3 regions of the Pseudoalteromonas sp. MelDa3 genome follow, and region 3 is predicted to be linked to each of the others. Evidence: predicted binding sites of a transcription regulator. Region 3 holds the regulator's gene; each other region holds the start of a gene.

Region 1 (7,318 bases), on a different contig from region 3:
TATAACCTCACCACTACAACTTTTAGCATCAGCTGACAGTTCGCCTTTTAGCACATTACAGTATTGCCCTGACGCCATATCGGTTTGCACAGTTGCACTAAGTGTTGAGTCTTCTTTGTTAATAGCCATATGACCCGAGCTACCTCGGCCAAATGAAATTTGATTATTTGTGTTATCCCACCAGTTTGTTACTGCCCAATTGTCGGCGGTGTTATTTCTAAAATCGACCCCGCCTGCAATATATGACCAGCGATGCTCACACTTCCAATTACTCGCAAAACACTCTAAGTTACCATTATTATGTACCGGTACATTTGGCCCACCAGCATCTGTATCACCATGAAAATCATAACTCGACATTACTTTTGGATAACCGTACGGATAAGCCAACATAAATACATTGGCTAAGTCATATAAGCGGCCATCTTCAAAGGTAATAACATTGCCAGCGCCGCCGTGCCCGCGCTGATTGTCGTGATTGTCTACAAAAACCACCGCAGAAGAGCTTGGCATAAAGCCCCACCCTTCGCCAAAATTACTCAGCCATGCAAGCGAGCCGTTTCTAAAAGTGTTACCAAGCTCAGTGCTATATTTAAATTCAGTTACTAAACCTGTGCTTAAATATTCAGAGGCACCAACAGCCTCCCCACCTTGATCGATCACTTCTTGAAAAACCACTGGCGAGCCATTTACTTTGGCCATTAAACTTTGGATATCGCTTGCTGCAACATGTTTAGAAGCATCAAACCGAAAGCCTTTTACGCCAATAGCTTGTAAGTCGTTAATATATGCTGCAATGGTATTTTGCACATAGTTTGAAGCGGTATCTAAATCGGCAAGTCCAACTAGTTCACAGTTTTGTACTCGGTAGCGATCGTTGCCATAATCAGAGTTATTAATGGTACAACTTTCATGAAAATCTTGTGGGCTATAAATAGGAAAGCTTTTATTACCAAAGCTATTTCCGGCTGTGCCTGTGCCACTTCCTGCTGCCATATGGTTAATAAGCGTATCAACGTAAATATCAACCCCAGCTGCACTACAGCGATTTACCATATCGATAAACTGTGCACGGTTTCCGCCACGACTTTGCAGTTCATAACTTACTGGCTGATAACGTGTCCACCATTGGCTTCCTGTAATGTGCTCATTAGGTGGCGAGACCTGTACTGCAGCGTAGCCTTTTGGTCCTAGGTATTGCTCACATTCTTGCGCTACATCTTGCCAATTCCATTCAAACAAATGTACAAATGTGGTGGGCGTAGCAGTCGCAATGCTAGGTAAGAGCAATCCTAGGCTTAAACCTGCGGTGGTGATTATTTTATTGAGTTTCATAGTGTGTGATCCAATTGTTGAGCGAGCAAAACAACTACTCGATGTTATTTACAAGTGGTTAACACTAGATTGGTAATTGATTAAATAAAAATTGAATACGTATGCATAATAGGTAAATTATCCTTTATTACTAGATAACCTACATAACTAGGCAATTTACATTTTCAAATAAAATGCTTTGCACAGGGCTATATAATCAGCAGTGTAGGTATTATCTAAGTTTCTAATACACAGGGTTGATGATTCTATATCGCTTTTTACGTAGCTAAATGTCATTAAACTGCGGCTAATATCTTTGTTGGGCGTGGATTTTACTTGGCAATGAGTATTTAAATAAAGCCCATTTTGAATAGCAAGCTCAATAAATAATGCGCCTTCAACGCTTGGGAGTATTAAGCTAAAGCGGGAACCACTATGGCTTAAATGTTTAAAGGCATTAATTAACTCTTCAAAACTTAATCCGTCGGTATGGCGTGCGGCATTACGCGCAGCATTATCGCCTTTTAAACTGTGATTAAAATACGGTGGATTAGAGATAACCACGTCAAATTTAACTTCACTACTAAAGCGCTGAATAGTTTGGTGCGTAATACTTATAGTTGGCCACGGACTATTAGCTACATTTTGTAATGCTTGGGTATAGGCGCTTTCGTCAATTTCTACCGCAGTTATATCAAGCTCATTACTGCGCTGCTTACACATTAGTGCTAGTAAGCCGGTGCCGGTGCCTATATCAAGTAATGACTTTACGCCGCTTAAATTAGCCCATGCACCAAGCAAAATGCCATCGGTAGAAACTTTCATTGCACAGTGGTCGTGTTCAACTTTAAATTGTTTAAATACAAAACCAGACATTTTTTCACCTTTTCATTCACCAAGCGCAGCATAGCGCGTATAATCAGGGTAATTGTCCCTTATTTTAGACACTCTATGCAATTTTCTGAATTTGATCTTGATAACAAGCTACTCGATGCCATTAATAAAATGGGCTACGAGACGCCAACCAGCATTCAACAACAAGCTATTCCTGAAGCACTACAGGGGCGCGATATTTTAGCATCTGCGCCTACTGGTACAGGTAAAACAGCGGCATTTTTAATTCCGGCTATTCAGTACTTACTGGATTTCCCACGTCGTGACCCTGGTTTTGCGCGCGTACTCGTTATGACCCCAACTCGTGAGCTGGCTTATCAAATTCATGAACAATGTGAACTGCTAGCTAAACGCACACACCTAAAAATTGGTGTAGTAACAGGCGGTATTAACTACGGCACGCATAAAGAAATTTTTGAAAAAAATAACGATATTTTAATCGCCACACCAGGTCGATTAATGGAATACCTAGAAACCGAAAACTTTCATGCTGAACATGTAGAAATGCTTATTATTGATGAAGCAGATCGCATGTTAGATATGGGTTTTAAAAAGGAAATGAGCCGTATTTGTGACGAAGCTAAAAATCGTCGCCAATGTTTTTTATTCTCAGCAACACTTGAAGGTGACAGCGTAGAAAGGTTTGCTGAAAAAACATTAAACGACCCAGCTCTATTAGAAGCCGAATCGTCACGTAAAGAAAAGGCTAAAATTCACCAATGGGTACATTTAGCCGACGATTATCATCACAAACTTGAATTATTAGTTAATACGCTAAAAAATCCTGACGTAACTAAAGCGATTGTGTTTGTTAAAACTCGCGAACGCTTAGAAACATTGATTGGCGAACTTACAACTAACGATGTAAAAGCAGCGTGGTTACGCGGCGAAATGCCACAAGACAAACGTATGAAAGCCATGGAAAACTTCCACAGTGGCAAAACAAGCATATTAGTTGCTACCGACGTAGCTGCACGTGGTATTGACGTATCTGATATCAGCCACGTTATTAACTTTGATATGCCGCGTACTGCCGACGTATATGTACACCGTATTGGTCGTACTGGCCGTGCTGGTAAAAAAGGGATAGCAATATCGCTAGTTGAAGCACACGATATTGGTATTTTATATAAAGTAGAGCGCTACGTTGAACAAAAATTAAAACGCCGTGTAATTAGAGGTGTCGAGCCACAGCATAAAGAAGCTAAGCCACCTGCTAAAAAGCGTAAAGATCCAGTAAAAATGAAAGCCAAGAAAAAGGCTAAGGTTAAAAAGAAAAAGTAACCTAAAACATTTTTATACTAAGCCGGCTTTTGTCGGCTTTTTAATGCAAGCTTTATAGCTCTGTCACTTGTACCTGTTACATATGTAACCCAAGCATGTAACTCATACTCATTTAAATGTAATTTTTGCCCACCTGAATTCCCACTTAATAAAATCCCCTTATATTTCATAGCGTTAATATTGGCACCGAAATTGTAACTACAAAGATAACCTAGCCGATGGAATTTCCATATTGTGGCTGCACTATTCACCGTAATGTAAGGATTAAGTTATGAACCGCTTCAAGTTAACTATCGCTTTAGTATCATTTTGTTGTTTATTTTTATTAGCTTGCGCTACAAAGGTAAGTGCAGCAACCAACATGGCCGTAGTAAGCAGTGTAGCCACTCAACCTAACTTACAACAAGCTATCACCAACACCCTACGAACTAATCCTAACCTAGCGTTAAGTGATATTCGTGTGCAGGTAAAAAATGGTGAAGTAGATTTATATGGTGAAGCACAAACTGGTTTTCAGCGCGCACTAGCTCAAAAGTTTTTAGAAAATATGGATGGCGTAAAAATCATTCGTAATAAAATTAGCGTTATTTAATACGCACCACATAAACTTATTTGTATAACTAATTCATAAGCGCGGCTTGTTACTCCAACACAAGCTGCGCTTTTTTATACCCTGTTTAAGGCGAGTTTAGCTGTTGAGTACAAAGATAAAATAAAACCTATGTAATGCAATTATTCCTCCCACCAAAGCGATAGCCCCACTAATACCAAACATACTACTGGCTTGGCTAATAGAACAAGTTACATCAGCATTAGTCACCATCCTCGTTTTAGTACAGCTATCTAAACAATTGAACCAACAGATCGTTTGGTTACTGTTTAACTTATAAATATAAGCGCGCAACTCTACGAACTTGTTATGCGTAAAAAGAAGCTAAAAATGACACCCTAATTTTTACACTATTGTTTATATTCAGTTTTTGTAATGCTGAAGAAGAGTGATTTGGATTTGATGCTAGCGTGGCTATCTCTGATTTTTAGCCTTGAAATAAACTCAGTTAATTTTGTAAAGGTTTACACAGGTTCTTCAGCCGATCGAGCGGGACTGAAAGAGGATGATTTAGTTATTGAAATAGATGGGGGTGCTATTCCAAAGTATGCTGCAAAGGTAGTAAAGAAGTCGGTGGATAAACACTACTTTTACTTATTAAACACTCCTATAGTCAGAGAACTGATCAGCATTGATATTCAATAGACACAACACTAGGTATTTAACTTTTGGCTAATAATCCGTTTATAAAAACCAACAGCGCAATTTTACTCTGTAAAAACGCGCTGTTGGTAAGTAACTATTTCCCAATGCTTTTGCCTAATGAGCTTTAACTAAATTACTCACTTTGGTTAGAGTCAGTCCCCTCACCACTGTCTTTATTTGATGATTGCTGGCTTATTTTATCGCTTATCATGGCATCGAGTTTTTCGCCGCCTTTAATACCAAAATCTAAAGTACGAATTGGGAATGGAATACTAATATCAGCTTCATCAAGTGCCTGCTTAACGGCAACAACACCTTTGTGGCGTACCGTCATAAAGTCAGGCTCGCCTGGGTATTTAATCCAAAACCATACCAGTAAGTTAATGCTGCTGTCACCAAAACCTTCGGCGTATACTGCGGTTTCGTCTTTACGTATTACGAAATCAAATTCATTTATTTTTTCGACGATGACGTCTTTTGCTTTTTCTATGTCGTCGCCGTACGAAATACCTACGGGTACCTCTATGCGCCTAACACCTAAAGTGGTGTAGTTTTTTAGTACGTTCCTAAATAATACTTTGTTTGGTACCAGTATTAACTGCCCGTAAAAGCTCTCTATTAGCGTGTTACGTAGGTTTATAGAATGTATTGAACCAAACACATCATCGGTTTCTATTACGTCACCTGTTTTAAATGGCTTACGTACACCCATTGCTATACCAGCAATTAGGTTTTCGGTCATGTCTTGAAACGCAAAACCAATGGCTAAACCCACAATACCCGCACCAGCAAGTAACGAAGTTACGGTGCCTTTTAGCCCAACAAAATCGAGCGCTATAAATAAACCTATACACAACACAATAACTTTAAAAATTGACGCCATTAAGTCGGCAATTTGTGTTGAGTCGAGAGAGCGGCGTAATATGTTTTTCATCAGCTTGCCAGCAAAGCGCGCCAATATTGAAAACACAATTGCGATCAGTATCGCAACTATAAAATTAGGGATATGGCTTATTACAACATCAAACCACCCTCCGAGCTTTTCTTCTATTAGTTTTTCGGCTTCGTCAATTGACGGAATGCTGATCATTTTATTTGCACCTATTTAATTAGTGTTCTCATTAATATTAGATGAGATTGCAAATATAACGCCAACATCAAAAAAGCCATGCAATGCATGGCTTTTAAATTTTTTATTTAAGCTTATAAACCTAATTTTGTTCGTCGCGCATAAATACCGGCTCAAGCTCTTTAACTGTTGCCTCAGGGCTAAAGTAATAACCTGCTACCTTAAACTCTTTAAGTTGGCTTAACTGCGTTACTTTATTTTCGATAATGTAGCGCGCCATCATGCCGCGTGCTTTTTTAGCGTAAAAGCTAATTACTTTGTATTGACCGTTTTTACAGTCTTTAAAGTGTGGGGTAATAATTTGCGCATTTAATGCTTTTTTATCTACCGCTTTAAAGTATTCGTTTGAAGCAAGGTTAACTAAGTATTGCGCGTCTTGTGCTTTTAATACGTCGTTTAGTTTGTTCGCTATTACGCTGCCCCAAAACTCGTATAAGTTTTTGCCACGCGAGTTTTCAAGCTTGGTGCCCATTTCAAGACGGTAAGCTTGCATTAGATCAAGTGGTTTTAATAACCCGTATAAACCCGAGAGAATACGCAAATGGTTTTGTGCGTAATCAAGCTCGCTAGCTTTAAGCGTACTTGCATCTAAACCGCCATATACATCGCCATTAAAGGCAAGTGCGGCTTGTTTAGCATTATTTTGTGTAAACGGTTGTGCCCACTCGCTAAAGCGCGCAGCGTTAAGTCCAGAAAGCTTATCGCTAATTTTCATTAAACTGCCAATTTGCGCTGGTGTTAGTTCACGGCATACTTTCATGAGCTCTTCGCTGTGCTCTAGTAATTCAGGCTGAGTGAACTTGTCTGTTGCGGGTGGCGTTTCGTAATCAAGATTTTTTGCAGGTGAAATAACAGTGATCATAGTTAGCTATTGACTTGTAATTTATTTAGTGTCAATTTCAACATTAAATGAAACGAAAAGCACGTTTTGTTTAAATAAATCCTCTCTTAATAACCCATGCATTGCCGTTTTTTTATTGATAAGGACATAAGACCTATCAAGCATTGTCACACTGTTGCAGTATGGATTGTATATATTAAGAGTGATTAGATTTTTCTTTTAACTTGCTTGGAATGAGGAAAGCAAATGACTTCAGCTCTACAAAGGCTAAAACAACATTCATCTATTGTGGCCGACACTGGTGATATTGAAGCTATTAAAAAGCATCAACCAGAAGATGCAACTACAAACCCGTCACTTTTATTAAAAGCGAGCGAGATTGAAGCATATAAGCCTTACCTAGATAAAGCTTGGAGCTACGCAAAAGAAACCGAGCAAGAGCCTGCTAAACAACTTGAACTAGCATGTGATTACTTTGCCGTATTACTTGGTAAAGAAATTAGCGAGATTGTACCAGGTTATATTTCTACTGAAGTAGATGCACGCCTTTCGTTTAATACACAAGCTACAATTGATAAAGCACATACCCTACTTAGCCTTT
Region 2 (7,318 bases), on a different contig from region 3:
TGATATAGACCTAGCTTCTGATGCGACTACAGGTTTGACTTCTCTTTTAACTAATGGTGCAAGTTTTCCTGATAAAGTGTCAGTCAGTTGGCGTGATGAAGCGGGAACAAGTAATAAAGTACCTACCCAGTTTGCAGGTAACTTTGAAGTAAAAGCACTTGAGCAAGATGGCGCTACCGTTGGCCGTTTAGCCGGGATTGACATTGGTACTGATGGTAAGGTAGTTGCGTCTTACAGTAATGGTGACTCAACTTTTTTAGGTCAAGTTGCTATGGTACGCTTTTCTAACTCACAAGGCTTACAGCAAGTAGGTGATACTGCTTGGAAAAAAAGTTTAACATCTGGTGATCCCATTGCAGGTGAGCCAGGATCAGGTACTTTAGGATCGATAAACTCATCAGCACTTGAGCAATCAAATACTAACCTTACAAACGAGCTTGTAGACTTAATTACTGCACAGCGTAATTACCAAGCAAACTCACGTGCGCTTGAAGTTAACTCAACTATTCAGCAAAGTATTTTGCAGATTCGATAAGCTAAACCCTATTAAATATATTAGGCTGCATTTTTGCAGCCTTTTTTATAAGTCCTCTTTGCAAGCCCTTCTAAATACCTCTCAATGTTGCGTCAAATTTAATCTGGCATCTATTTTGCATTTGTAAGTTCAGAGATTTTTTATGTGAGTCGATACTATGGACAAAATGGTCTACATTGCGGCCTCTGGCGCTAAGCAAAGCCTACAAGGGCTTGCTTTAAAAGCCAATAATTTGGCAAATGCAAATACAACGGGTTTTAAAGCTGACTTTGCGCAGGCGCGTTCTATGCAAGCGTTTGGCGAAGGTTTGCCTACACGAGTATTTTCAATGCAAGAGCGTCCGGGTTCTAACATGGTATCGGGTGGCATTGTTCAAACCGGGCGAGACTTAGATATCGCGATGAGCGATAACGCATGGCTTGCTGTGCAAGATGCCTCCGGTAATGAAGCTTACACAAAAGTGGGTACGTTAAACGTTACTGCTCAAGGCATGCTCGTAACCAGTCATGGTCGTCAAGTTATTGGCGAAGGGGGACCTGTTATTTTACCTGTCCCAGTCGAAAAAATAGGGTTTAGCCAAGATGGCGCTATTCAAGTTCGACCACAAGGCGCTCCAGCTAACTTTTTAGAAGAAATAGACACGCTTAGAGTAGTAGAAGCAAATAGCTCACAGCTCGAAAAAGGTAACGATGGTTTATTTAGACCAAAAGCAAATGTAACAGTAGATACCTCTGCCAATGTAAAAGTTTTAAGTGGTTCGCTTGAAATGTCTAATGTGAACCCTGTTCACGAAATGGTCGACATGATAAGCCACCAGCGCCAATTTGAATTACAAGTGAAATTAATGAAAACAGCTGAAGAAATTGACGAGCGTCAAGATCAGTTATTACGCATAGTTTAACTTTAAAGTGAGGACACGATTATGAATCCAGCATTGTGGATCAGTAAAACTGGGCTAGACGCTCAACAAACCGATATATCGGTTATCTCAAATAATTTAGCGAATGCGAGTACCGTAGGCTATAAAAAAAGCCGCGCTATATTTGAAGATTTACTTTATCAAAATATTAATCAACCAGGTGGTCGTTCATCGCAAGATACCGAAATGCCATCGGGCTTAATGTTAGGTGCGGGTGCTAAAGTTGTAGCTAACCAAAAAGAGTTTACGCAAGGCAACATGTTGACCACCGAAAATTCACTAGATTGGATGATTTCTGGTGAAGGTTTTTTTGAAGTACTGCAACCAGATGGCAATATTGCTTACTCGCGCAATGGTCAGTTTACTACCGATGGCGATGGACGAATTGTAACATCGGGAGCAGGTTACGTTATTCAGCCAGAAATGAATGTACCTGATGACGCGCAATCAATTACGGTTTCGCAAGACGGCGAAGTATCTGTACGTGTTGCAGGCCAAGCTGATAACGTGGTCATTGGTCAGCTTACTATTAGTGATTTTATTAATCCGTCGGGCCTTGAGCCAATTGGTCAAAACCTTTATACCGAAACCGCTGTAAGTGGTGCGCCGGTACAAGGTAATCCTGGTGTTGAAGGGTTAGGTAGCATTATTCAAGGCTCACTCGAAACTTCAAACGTAAATGTAACTGAAGAGCTCGTAAACCTAATTGAAACTCAGCGTATTTACGAAATGAACTCAAAAGTAATTTCGGCCGTTGACGAAATGATGAGTTATATCAATCAACAGCTTTAATAGAGTAGGGGGAATTATGCGTAATATTATTTTATTTACAGCGGGCACATTATTTTTAAGTGGCTGTATGTCTACGCAAAATAGTGAAGTAGTGCAGGACGACCCTTACTACGCACCTATGTACCCCGAGCCTATTTTAGAGCCGCTGGTAGCCACAGGTTCATTGTTTAATACTCATACATCAAACGACTTATATTCTGATAAAAAAGCGCTACGTACTGGCGATATAATTACGGTTAAATTGCAAGAGTCTACTCAAGCAACAAAAGCCGCTAAAACAGAAACAGACAAAGAAACCGACGCAAGCTTAGACCCAGTGATTGGCTTAGGTGGTCTACCTGTAAATATAGGTGGCGATAGTATTCAGTTTGGCATTGGTAGCGATTCGTCGTTTACGGGCGATTCAAAATCAAACCAGTCAAACAGCTTAGTGGGCGATATTTCGGTTAATGTAATGCGCGTTTTACCTAATGGTAACTTAGTTATTCGCGGCGAAAAATGGCTAACGCTTAATACCGGTGAAGAGTTTATTCGTTTAGAAGGGCTAGTACGCCCTCAAGACGTAAGCGCCGATAATACGGTTGAATCAAACCGCATTGCTAATGCACGTATTCAATACTCAGGTAAAGGGCAAACGCAAGAAGCGCAAAGTCCTGGTTGGCTTACACGTTTCTTTAGCAGTTCGCTGTTTCCATTTTAGAGGGTAACAACATGAATAGCCTTAAAGCTTTATGTTTAGTTGTGTTATTAGGTTGGCAGTTTACTGCCAGTGCTGAGCGCATAAAAGATGTGTCTATGGTTGAAGGCGTACGCTCTAACCAATTAGTTGGTTATGGCTTAGTGGTTGGTTTACCAGGCACTGGCGAGCAAAACTCATACACACAACAAAGTTTTAGAGGCATGTTGAACAGCTTTGGTATTACGCTACCCTCAACTCAAAGTCCTAAAATTAAAAATGTTGCCGCTGTTGCTGTGCATGCAGAATTACCTGCATTTAGAAAGCCCGGACAAACAATAGATATTACGGTTTCTTCTATTGGTAGTGCAGGCAGTTTACGTGGCGGTACTTTACTACAAACCTTTTTAAAGGGGGTAGATGGTAACGTATACGCTATTGCACAAGGTAGCTTAATTGTCGGTGGCTTAGGCGCACAAGGCCTTGATGGTAGTAAGGTTGTAATTAACACCCCTACAGTTGGTCGTATACCAAATGGCGCAACAGTTGAACGCACTGTAGAAAGCCCATTTATGCAAGGCGATTACATTACCTTCAACCTAAACCGCCCAGACTTTACAACGGCAAAACGCCTAGAAAAAACAATTAATGACCTAGTTGGCCCAAATAGCGCACAAGCAATTGATTCTGTTTCTATCCGTGTTATTGCACCACGCGATGCATCCCAGCGTGTATCGTACTTATCGACACTCGAAAACTTAGAATTTAAGCCAGCTGATATGGCCGCTAAAATTATAGTTAACTCGCGTACCGGTACAATTGTCATTGGCAAAAACGTTAAGCTTCAGCCTGCGGCTATAACTCATGGTGGCTTAACAGTAACAATTGCAGAGCAACAAAATGTGTCACAACCAAACCCGCTAGCAAACGGTGATACAGTTGTCACACAGCAAAGTATTATTGATGTAAACCAAGACGACTCGCGCGCCTTTGTATTTAATCCAGGTGTAAGCCTTGACGATTTAGTTCGCGCAATTAACGAAGTAGGCGCAGCGCCTGGTGACTTAATGGCTATTTTAGAAGCACTAAAAGAAGCCGGCGCAATTAACGGGCAGTTAGTTGTTATATAAATAACTCAAGTCAATAAATAACGTATTACTTAAGCTCTATATTTTTGAAACAAGATATAGGGCTTTTTATTTACAGCAACTTAAGTTTATTATTTTTATCTTCCTCGTTTTATCGGTAGTGGCTCAATTTTTGCATTTTTAACTGCATTATTCATTTTGTGTCAAAAAGCCGATGGAAACTAATCACCTCGATAAACAAAACTTTTTTGATTTAGGCAACTTAGATTCACTTCGTAAAGAAGCCTTAACCAGTGGCGATGCATCAACTGATGCCTCTAAAGCTGCGCTTAAAAAAGCGGCCGCACAATTTGAAGCTATTTTTACGCAAATGCTGCTCAAAGGAATGCGCAAAGCTAACGAAGCATTTGAAGACAAAGACAGCCCATTTAATTCAAGTGGCGTAAAGTTTTTTGAAGAAATGCACGATCAGCAACTTTCAACAGAGCTTTCATCAAATGGCTCGTTAGGCCTTGCCGATTTAATTGTTCAGCAGTTATCGCCTGAGTCTAAAAACTTTATGCCAGGTTCGGTGCTTAGAACAACTAACGATATTTTCAGCGATACGCAAGTCGGATCCGCTCTTCCTCATGAGCAAAAAAATAAGCAACCCGATCTTATCGTTAAAAGTACTAAAGCCGATATTGCTGAGCCTAAGGTTAATACTGCAGAGTCTAAAACCGATAGCCCAACATTTAAAAATGCAGAAGAGTTTGTAAGTTCAGTGTGGGAACACGCTAAAACTGCAGCGCAAAAAATAGGTTTAAACCCAGCGGTAATGGTTGCTCAAGCGGCACTTGAAACCGGTTGGGGTAAACACATTATTAATAAAAGTGACGGTGGCAGCTCAAATAACTTATTTAATATTAAGTCAGATAAAAGCTGGGAAGGCGATAAAGCAAGCAAAGTAACGCTTGAGTTTGAGCAAGGCACACCCGTTAAAAAACAAGCAAGCTTTAGAGCCTACGATTCAATTAAAGATAGCGTGAACGACTTCGTTGATTTTTTAACGCAAAACCCACGCTACCAAGAAGCATTACAAAATACAGCAAAACCAAATGACTTTTTAGATTCATTACAAAAAGCAGGTTATGCAACCGATCCAAATTATGCCAGCAAAATAAAAAATGTGCTCAATAGCAGCCAGCTAAAAGACATTGCGGCAAACGTGATCCGCCAAGGAGTAGAGTAACATGTCGTTTAATTTATTAAACATTGCCAGTTCTGGGGTTAGAGCAAGTTCGGAGCTACTGCAAACGACAAGTAAAAACATCGCCAATGTTAATACCGAAGGCTATGTGCGCGAGCGTACAGAGTTTACCACTATGGTTGATAACCAAGTGGGGCGAGGCGAAACATACCGATTACTAAATGAGTTTGCTCAGTCACAGCTAAATCGTGACACCTCTAATAAATCGTTTTTCGATCAGTTTATTACTGAGGCAAATCGAGTTGATACTATTTTTTCTGAAGAGTCTAATAACCTATCTACAGGCATTAACTCTTTATTTAATAACGTACAAGAAGCGCTTAATCAACCGTCATCTACCGTTGCTCGCTCATTAGTAATGACCGACGCGCAAAGCTTAATTGATCAAATGGATAGACTTTCGGGCATCGTGCTTGATCAAAAAAGTGTAGTGAACGAGCAGCTTGAAATTTTTTCAGACGAAGCAAACTCACTCATTCAAAGTATTAGTACGCTAAATCAAAATATTGCAGCCGTTAATGGCACTAATAATGCCGCAGATGCAAGCTCTACCTATAACGAACGCGATAAAGCAATACGCGACTTATCAGAGCTAATAGACATAGAAACGCTTGATGGTCCAAATGGCGAAAAACTCGTTTTTATGGGCACAGGCGAAGCAGTTGTTATGCAAAATGGCGCATTTAACTTATTCTCGATGACAGGGGATCCCGATCCTAACTTTAAAGAATTCACGCTTGACGTTAATGGTGGCAAAGCAGTGCCGCTTGAAGTTGATGTAAGCAAGCTTAAAGGCAAAATTGGCGGCTTACTCGCTTTTAGAGATGACATATTAGTCCCTGCTCAAAACCAAATTGGTCAAATGGGCTTAGCGATAGCCGACGCATTTAACGAGCAAAACAAATTGGGTATGGATGCAACAGGTCAGCTAGGTGGTAATATTTTTAATATACCTACCGTTGGCGCTTATGCGTATCAAGCGAATACTGGTGATGCCGGTATGACTGCAACTGTAGAGCCTGGTAAGGGCAGTGAGCTTCCGGCAAGTGACTTTATTATTACTTATACGAGTGCGACATCGGTTTCTATTCAACCGGTAGATAATAAAGGCGAACCGCTAGGTGACCCATCAGTTGCAGATATCCCAGCTGATGGGATCATAAATGCAGACGATATTCGAAATGCAGTCCCTTATCAAGCGGCAACAGCTACAACACCAGAAGTATTAGCAACGGTAAAAGACTCCTTCGGACTACAATTAAATATAGATACAACCAAAACAGGTAACGTGGGAGATCAGTTTCAAATTAAGCTTAATTCTGACTCGGCTTCTAGCATTACGCTTGCAACAGGGCGCGCAGAAGATTTAGCACTAGCATCGCCTATTCGTACTGCTAACAGTATAGATAATATAGGCACCGCTACTATTTCAGTGGGAGAAGTAACAAGCGTGACATCGGGTGGTTTTACCACCGCTCCCGGTTTGACCAATGGCGGTATTACCCTAGTAAAAACAGGCACTGCAAACGAATATCAAATTTCTGATGAAAATAATACGGCAACAACAATTATTATTCCACCGCCAGGTAATAATGTTTTATCTCAAGCAGGAACGCCATACAGCGATTATGGTTTTGATTTTGACATAGAAGGCACTCCAGCAACAGGCGACACCTTTACACTTGAGTTTAACGAAGGCGGCTTTGATGATAACCGTAATGGTTTAAAATTAGCTGACTTACAGAATGGTGAGTTAGTCCGTTTAAATGTAGAAACAACAGCAACGGCCGACAATCATAAAACGTTCAACCAAGCTTATTCAGGGTTAGTGAGTGATATAGGCGTTATAACTGGTCAAGCAATAACAAGCGGTAGTGCGTTTAATGCATTAGCAGAGCAGTCTGAGGCATGGTACGAATCACTATCGGGTGTAAACCTTGATGAAGAGGCTGCAAATTTACTGCGTTTTCAGCAATCATATTCAGCATCAGCTCAAGTTTTAGCAGCAGCTCAAGAAATTTTTGACACCTTATTAAATGCGGCGAGGTAATTATGCGTT
Region 3 (7,318 bases):
AGATGTTATGCACAGCGGCGCAAATACACCTATTATTAGCGTTTCACAAACAGTTAAAGATGCCCTTATTGAAATGTCTGCTAAAGGTTTAGGCATGACAGCCATTGTTGATGAAAATCAGCAGCTCGTGGGATTATTTACCGATGGCGATTTGCGTCGTATTTTAGAGCAAAGAATTGATATTCATACAACACAAATAGATGTTGTTATGACTAAGTCATGTACTACGGCTACACAAGATATTTTAGCCGCTGAAGCGCTTAATATTATGGAACACAAACGTATAAATGGCTTAATCGTCGTCAATGAGAAAAACCAACCTATTGGCGCATTAAACATGCAAGACCTATTAAAAGCAGGAGTGTTATAAATGCAATTTGAAGAACTCTATCAACCGCTGAGCGATGATGCAAAAGCACGCGCTAAAAAAGTAAAGCTACTTATATGCGATATTGATGGTGTATTTTCTGATGGCCGTATTTATCTTGGTAATCAAGGTGAAGAGCTAAAAGCATTTAATACAAAAGATGGTTTTGGCATTAAAGCGCTTATAAACAGTGGCTTTGAAGTGGCTGTAATTACTGGTCGTCATTCACAAATAGTGCAACAACGTATGAGCAGCTTAACCGTACAGCATATTTATCAAGGCCAAGAAAATAAGCTCATTGCCTATCAAGAATTAAAAGACAAACTCAACCTTAGCGATGAACAAATTGCTTATATCGGTGATGATGGTCCTGACATGCCCGTTATGGAATTAGTCGGCTTTGCTGTTGCAGTAAATGATGCCCATCCACTTATTAAACGTTTATCACACTATGTAACGCAAATGCCTGGCGGCTTTGGTGCAGTAAGAGAGCTCACCGACTTACTTATGCTTGAAAATGGTAAAGCATTGACTACACAAGGCACTAGTTCATGAATGCAGCGCGCATAATATTAAGCGTTTTATTCATTAGCTGTATGGTTTGGCTTTGGTACCCTTATTTTACACAAACAAATATTGTACCTCAGACTGAGCCTGAAGTTATTGCCAAGCCTGATTACATAGCCATTGAACTCAAACAAACAGCCTATGACGAACAAGGTAAAATTAGCCACAAAGTTACTGCGGCTAAAATGGAGCTATATCAACAATTAGGTTTTACGTTTTTTGAAAAACCTATTTTTACTTTATATAACGAAAAGCAAACGTGGCAAATAAATGCAGACGAAGCAACATTATACGAAGACAAACAATTAATTTTAGAAGGCAATGTGGTTGCCAAAAACTTAACCGATAACGCCATGATAGACAAAATCAATGCTGATAATATTCAGGTAGATATAAAGCTATTAACAATGCGTTCGGAGCAACCCGTTATCATCACTGGACCCAATTTAAAAATCACTGGTAAAGGCCTAGAAGCCGACTTAAAAACCGAAGTGATAAAACTAATTAACCATACGCGAACCATATATTATGACCAATAAAATATTAAAATCACTTATTATTCCTACACTTATACTAGCGTTTAATAGTAGTGCTGCAGAGCAAAATACGCAACCGGCTGCAAATCAAATTTCAATAAGCGCCGATAAGCAAGAAGGTCAATTAAAAGCTAATGTCGGGATTTTTGAGAAAAACGTTGAAATTATTCACGGTAATCGCCGTATCACAGCCGACCGCTTAGAAGTACATAAACGCGATGAACTTGGTGATAATAAACAATTATTAATTGCTACAGGTAGCCCTGCGTACTTTGAAGAAAAGCAATCAGATGGCACGACTATGAGCGCCAGTGCTGACGAAGTACGTTATGATGTATCTAAGCGTTTTTTAACGCTTGTTGGTAATGCACAAGTATCGCAAGCGGGACAAAAAATAAATGCTAAAAGCATTACCTACGATATAGAGCAGCAGCTAATCAGTGCCGAAAAAGATGAAAACTCAACTGACCGCGTTCACACAATTTTAGTGCCAATCGAGACTAAAAAAAGTAAAAAAAGCGACAAAGGTCAACCATGAGTACATTAAAAGCTGAACTATTAGCAAAGAGCTATAAAGGCCGTGAAGTTGTAAAAAACGTCGGCCTTGAAGTCAAAGCTGGCAGTATTGTTGGCTTACTTGGCCCTAACGGTGCAGGTAAAACCACCACGTTTTATATGATAGTAGGACTTGTACCTAGCGACAAAGGTAAAATATCGATAGACGATAACGATATTACTCTTTTACCTATGCATAGTCGTGCTAGATTAGGCATTGGCTACTTACCGCAAGAGTCTTCAATATTCAGAAAGCTGACTGTTTATCAAAACTTAATGGCCATTTTAGAAACGCGCAAAGAGTTAAATAAACAAGCTAGAGAAGACACTCTCGATAAATTATTAGATGAATTTAGCATACAACACATTCGTGATAGCCAAGGTATGGCATTGTCAGGAGGCGAACGTCGTCGTGTTGAAATAGCACGTGCGCTGGCAGCAGATCCTAAATTTATATTACTGGATGAACCATTTGCAGGTGTTGACCCGATTTCGGTATTAGACATAAAGAAAATAATAGAACATCTTAAAAATCGTGGGATTGGTGTATTAATTACCGATCATAACGTAAGAGAAACCCTTGATGTTTGTGAAAAAGCCTACATTGTTTCTCATGGGGAGCTGATTGCATCAGGTACTCCAGAACACGTATTAAATGATAAAACAGTACGCGATGTTTACTTAGGCGAGCAATTTAGGCTGTAACATTTACGCCATGTCTTTAAGCATCTGCTAGTATTAATTATAACAACATAAAAGGATTGTTAGAGATACATGAGGCAATCACTACAGCTGCGCATGGGCCAGCAACTTACAATGACTCCACAGCTGCAACAAGCTATTCGTTTGTTGCAACTCAGTACATTGGATCTCCAGCAAGAAATACAAGAAGCTCTCGACAGCAACCCGCTATTAGAGGTTGAAGAAGCAGACTATTCAGAAGACGCTGCAGGTAAAAACGAGCAAAAAGCAGATACAGATGACATAACTGTTAGCGCATCTGCCGATGATGCTCCAAGTGAATACGAACAAGATAGTGGTGAAGCACTTGCAAAAGACACGCTAAGTGACGACATGGCTATGGATGTTAGTTGGGATGAGTACATGAGTGCCGCCCCAGCAGCATCATCGGGTCCGATGCCTGAAGACGAATCAATATACCAAGGCGCCTCTACTGAAACGCTCCATGAGTATTTAATGTGGCAGTTACAACTAACGCCATTTAGCCCTACAGACGAAGCTATTGCTATTGCGATTGTAGAAGCCGTCGATGATTCAGGTATTTTAACACTAAGCTGCGAAGAGATTTTAGAAAGCTTTAATCAAGAAAACGAAGATGATAACGAAGTCGAACTTGATGAAATTGAAGCTGTATTAAAACGCATCCAACTGTTTGATCCTGTTGGTATTGCTGCACGTAGTTTACAAGAGTGTTTGTGTATTCAGCTTAACCAGTTTGATAAAGAAACACCTTACATTAATGAAACAAAAATGATTTTAACCGAGCATATTGATTTATTAGCTGCTCGTGACTATCGTACATTAATGAAGAAAACTAAGCTCAAAGAAGAAGAGCTTAAGGAAGTAATGACATTAATACATACTCTTAGCCCTAAACCTGCAGATACTATTGTAAGAGAAGAATCTGAGTATGTTATTCCTGATGTGTCAGTTAAAAAAATTAAAGGCCGCTGGGTTGTTGAGTTAAACCCAGACAGCATGCCTAAAATTCGTGTTAATAGCCAATACGCGGCAATGTCTCGCACTGTAAAATCCAGTGGTGACAGCCAGTTTATTCGCTCGCATTTACAAGAAGCTAAATGGTTTATTAAAAGCTTAGAAAGTAGAAACGACACGCTATTAAAAGTAACAAATTGTATTGTTAAGCAACAACAAGGCTTTTTTGAACACGGTCCTGAAGCCATGAAACCAATGGTTTTAAATGATGTTGCTGAAATGGTAGAAATGCACGAATCAACAATTTCGCGCGTAACAACCCAAAAGTATATGCACACACCCCGTGGTATATTTGAGCTTAAATATTTTTTCTCAAGCCATGTAAGCACCGAAAACGGTGGTGAATGTTCATCTACAGCAATCCGTGCGCTTATCCGAAAATTAATCGCAGCAGAAAACTCAGCAAAACCATTGAGTGATAGCAAAATAGCGGATATATTGGCTGAGCAAGGAATTAAAGTAGCGAGACGTACAATCGCAAAATACCGCGAATCTCTGGCTATTCCACCGTCAAATCAACGTAAAAGTTTGATTTAAGACGCAAAAAAAAGAGGGTAATGCTTATGCAACTAAACTTAACTGGTCGTCACGTAGAATTAACCGATTCACTAAGAGACTATATTAATACCAAATTTGCGAAGCTAGAAAGACACTCTGATCATATTAATAATGTTCATGTCATTCTCGATGTAGAAAAATTAAATCAAAAAGCAGAAGCCACCATACACGTAAGCGGTGCTGAGTTATTTGCCTCTACAGAACATCAAGATATGTATGCCGCCATTGACTCGTTGATCGACAAGCTCGATCGACAAGTAATTAAACACAAAGAGAAGCTTGCTCGACACTAATATGATGAAATTAAGCTCACTTATATGCCAGGACTGCAGCAAAGCTGCGGTCCTTTTTAATAGCAAAAAAAGAATTTTAGAGTTCATTAGCGAACTTGCTCACGACAAACTTCCGTATTTACCGCAACAAGATATTCTTAATGCTTTAATGAGCAGAGAAAAATTGGGTAGTACAGGTATAGGGCGTGGCATTGCCATTCCTCATGGAAGAATGAGCGGTGCAGAAGAGCCTTTGGCTTTAGTACTCGTTAGCGAAACTCCAATAAATTTTGATGCAATCGATAATCGCCCTGTTGATATTTTCGTCGCACTCATCGTACCAGATGGCGATAACCAGCAGCACTTAAAGACTCTAGCAACTATTGCTGATAAACTAAACAACAAAGATTTTTGTAAACAGTTACGCAGTGCAAAATCAGATGCTGAGCTTTACCAAGTTATTGTCAATCAATCATAGTTTTATAAAGGGTGTTAAATGGAGTTAATTATCATAAGCGGCCGTTCTGGTTCTGGAAAGTCGGTTGCTTTACGCGTTGTAGAAGATTTAGGTTATTATTGCGTAGATAATATTCCAGTTAACTTGCTTCCTTCATTAGTTCGCAGTGTGTCTGATAGCTACGATAAAATTGCTGTTAGCATTGATGTGCGGAACATCCCTAAACAACAAGATGAATTTAACGATATTCTTGAATACTTGCCTGGCTTTGCAAAACCTACGTTATTTTATTTAGATAGCGACGATCAAACATTGATCAAACGTTTTTCTGAAACTCGTAGATTACACCCACTATCAATTGACTCGTTGCCTCTTGATTTAGCCATCAAAAAAGAAAAAGAATTACTTGATGTATTAATCACCCGCGCCGACTTTATGATAGATACGACTGATTTAAGCGTTCATCAACTTGCTGAATCTATTCGTGAAAAGATTTTAGGTAAAAAAGATAAGCAACTGATTGTCACGTTTGAATCGTTTGGTTTTAAACACGGCATACCAAAAGAAGCTGATTATGTATTTGATGCACGCTTTTTACCAAATCCACATTGGGAACCTGAATTAAAACCTTTAAATGGGTTAGATCAACCCGTTAAAGATTATTTGGCCAATCACAGCATAGTGCAAAAATTCACATGGCAAATTCAAACATTTGTACAAACGTGGTTACCGCACTTAGAGCGAAATAACCGCAGTTATTTAACCATTGCCATTGGGTGTACTGGCGGACAACATCGCTCTGTATATTTAGCGCAAACTATTGGTGAAAGTTTTGCAATGACACATCCCAATGTAAAAATTCGCCATCGCGAACAAGAAAAATAATATAGCTGAATAATCACCTGTTCAGCTTAGGTAGAGTAAGTTATGCATTGTGAAGACACTTTTTTAATAAAAAACAAATTAGGCTTACACGCCAGAGCAGCTACTGTGCTTGCGCAATTAGCAGTACAATTTGATGCTACAATCACATTATTCCAAGATGACAAAGAAGCCGCAGGCGATAGCGTACTTGCACTAATGTTACTTGAAAGTAGCCAAGGAAAAGAAGTTAAAGTTGTATGCAAAGGCCCCGATTCTGAGCAAGCTTTGCATGCTGTTGGAGAATTAATAGCACAACGTTTTAATGAACAAGAATAAACAGTTATAAAAATAATGCTCGCATTACTAATGCCCCAACTAAAACAGATATATAAAATAAATACGGTTAGTAACGCCAGTTAACTCACCTCTCCCCATAAAGTAATATAAAAATTTATAAAGGACGCCAATGCCTGAAGCTTTTGAACAAGATTACCCACTACAGCAACTAAAACAGGTGACTAAGTCACTCAATAGTGGTCAATTTGTTCAAGTTAGGCGCATGCTCGCAAAAACAGCTCCTTGTGATACCGCATTATTATTAGAATCATCACCGCATAAAATTCGCCGACTCCTTTGGCAGTTGGTTGATCCTGATGTGCAAGGCGATGTTCTTGAAGAACTCTCAGAAGATGTTCGTTTAGGCATTATTGCCCAAATGGAACCTAAGCACATTGCAGCCGCAACAGAAGATATGGGCCACGATGACTTAGGTGAAGTATTACGTAGTCTGCCAGACACCGTCTATAAAGACGTTGTTAGCGCGATGGACATTCAAGACCGTGAACGTGCAACACAAGCACTTTCGTATCAAGAGCGTTCTGCTGGCGCGCTAATGAACACCGATACGGTGACCATTCGCCCTGATGTTACGCTTGATGTTGTACTTAGGTATATTAGGCTACGTGGCGAGTTACCAGAAGGTACCGATGACTTGTACGTTGTTGATAAGCATAACTGCTTTATAGGCGCTTTATCGCTGAGTACATTATTAACTAACCCGCCAGAAAAGATTGTTCGCGATTTAATGGATGAAGATTGTGAATCCATTCCAATCTCAATGGATGAAAGTGAAGTCGCGCAATTATTTGAACGTCATAATTGGATATCGGCCCCCGTAGTTGATGATAACGATCAGCTCCTTGGTCGTGTCACTATCGATGACATCGTTGACGTAATCCGAGAAGATGCTGAGCATAGTTTGTTGGGCTTAGCCGGTCTTGATGATGAAGAAGATACCTTTGCGCCAGTACTAAAAAGCTCTAAAAAACGCTCAGTCTGGTTAGGTGTCAACTTACTAACTGCACTTGCAGCTGCTTTTGTAGCTAGCTTTTTTGAAGGCACTTTA

Evidence for each region. The regulator sigma-54, encoded in region 3, starts transcription at its own class of promoters, with help from an activator protein. The targets are predictions, from matches to a motif close to GTTGGCACGNNNNTNGNNT.
Region 1: a site for sigma-54 is predicted at 3,672-3,690, ahead of CXF89_RS01675 (BON domain-containing protein). Genes of this name have one in related genera too.
Region 2: a site for sigma-54 is predicted at 4,170-4,188, ahead of flgJ (flagellar assembly peptidoglycan hydrolase FlgJ). Genes of this name have one in related genera too.

The regions. Positions count from the first base shown of each region.
Region 1 covers NZ_PJBR01000006.1:22,621-29,938, reverse strand. Annotated here, with positions in the region: gene CXF89_RS01695 (alpha-amylase) at 1-1,335, opposite strand, end outside; gene CXF89_RS01690 (tRNA1(Val) (adenine(37)-N6)-methyltransferase) at 1,492-2,190, opposite strand; gene srmB (ATP-dependent RNA helicase SrmB) at 2,266-3,492, shown strand; gene CXF89_RS01675 (BON domain-containing protein) at 3,764-4,084, shown strand; gene CXF89_RS01670 (PDZ domain-containing protein) at 4,496-4,747, shown strand; gene CXF89_RS01665 (mechanosensitive ion channel family protein) at 4,881-5,837, opposite strand; gene yaaA (peroxide stress protein YaaA) at 5,959-6,738, opposite strand; gene tal (transaldolase) at 6,964-7,318, shown strand, end outside.
Region 2 covers NZ_PJBR01000002.1:68,733-76,050, forward strand. Annotated here, with positions in the region: gene flgE (flagellar hook protein FlgE) at 1-535, shown strand, start outside; gene CXF89_RS00735 (flagellar basal body rod protein FlgF) at 693-1,436, shown strand; gene flgG (flagellar basal-body rod protein FlgG) at 1,458-2,246, shown strand; gene flgH (flagellar basal body L-ring protein FlgH) at 2,263-2,946, shown strand; gene CXF89_RS00750 (flagellar basal body P-ring protein FlgI) at 2,958-4,052, shown strand; gene flgJ (flagellar assembly peptidoglycan hydrolase FlgJ) at 4,225-5,241, shown strand; gene flgK (flagellar hook-associated protein FlgK) at 5,243-7,309, shown strand; gene flgL (flagellar hook-associated protein FlgL) at 7,312-7,318, shown strand, end outside.
Region 3 covers NZ_PJBR01000007.1:112,468-119,785, reverse strand. Annotated here, with positions in the region: gene CXF89_RS02450 (KpsF/GutQ family sugar-phosphate isomerase) at 1-370, shown strand, start outside; gene kdsC (3-deoxy-manno-octulosonate-8-phosphatase KdsC) at 371-922, shown strand; gene lptC (LPS export ABC transporter periplasmic protein LptC) at 919-1,473, shown strand; gene lptA (lipopolysaccharide transport periplasmic protein LptA) at 1,463-2,008, shown strand; gene lptB (LPS export ABC transporter ATP-binding protein) at 2,005-2,730, shown strand; gene CXF89_RS02425 (RNA polymerase factor sigma-54) at 2,800-4,299, shown strand; gene hpf (ribosome hibernation promoting factor) at 4,326-4,613, shown strand; gene ptsN (PTS IIA-like nitrogen regulatory protein PtsN) at 4,618-5,070, shown strand; gene rapZ (RNase adapter RapZ) at 5,089-5,934, shown strand; gene CXF89_RS02405 (HPr family phosphocarrier protein) at 5,977-6,249, shown strand; gene mgtE (magnesium transporter) at 6,380-7,318, shown strand, end outside.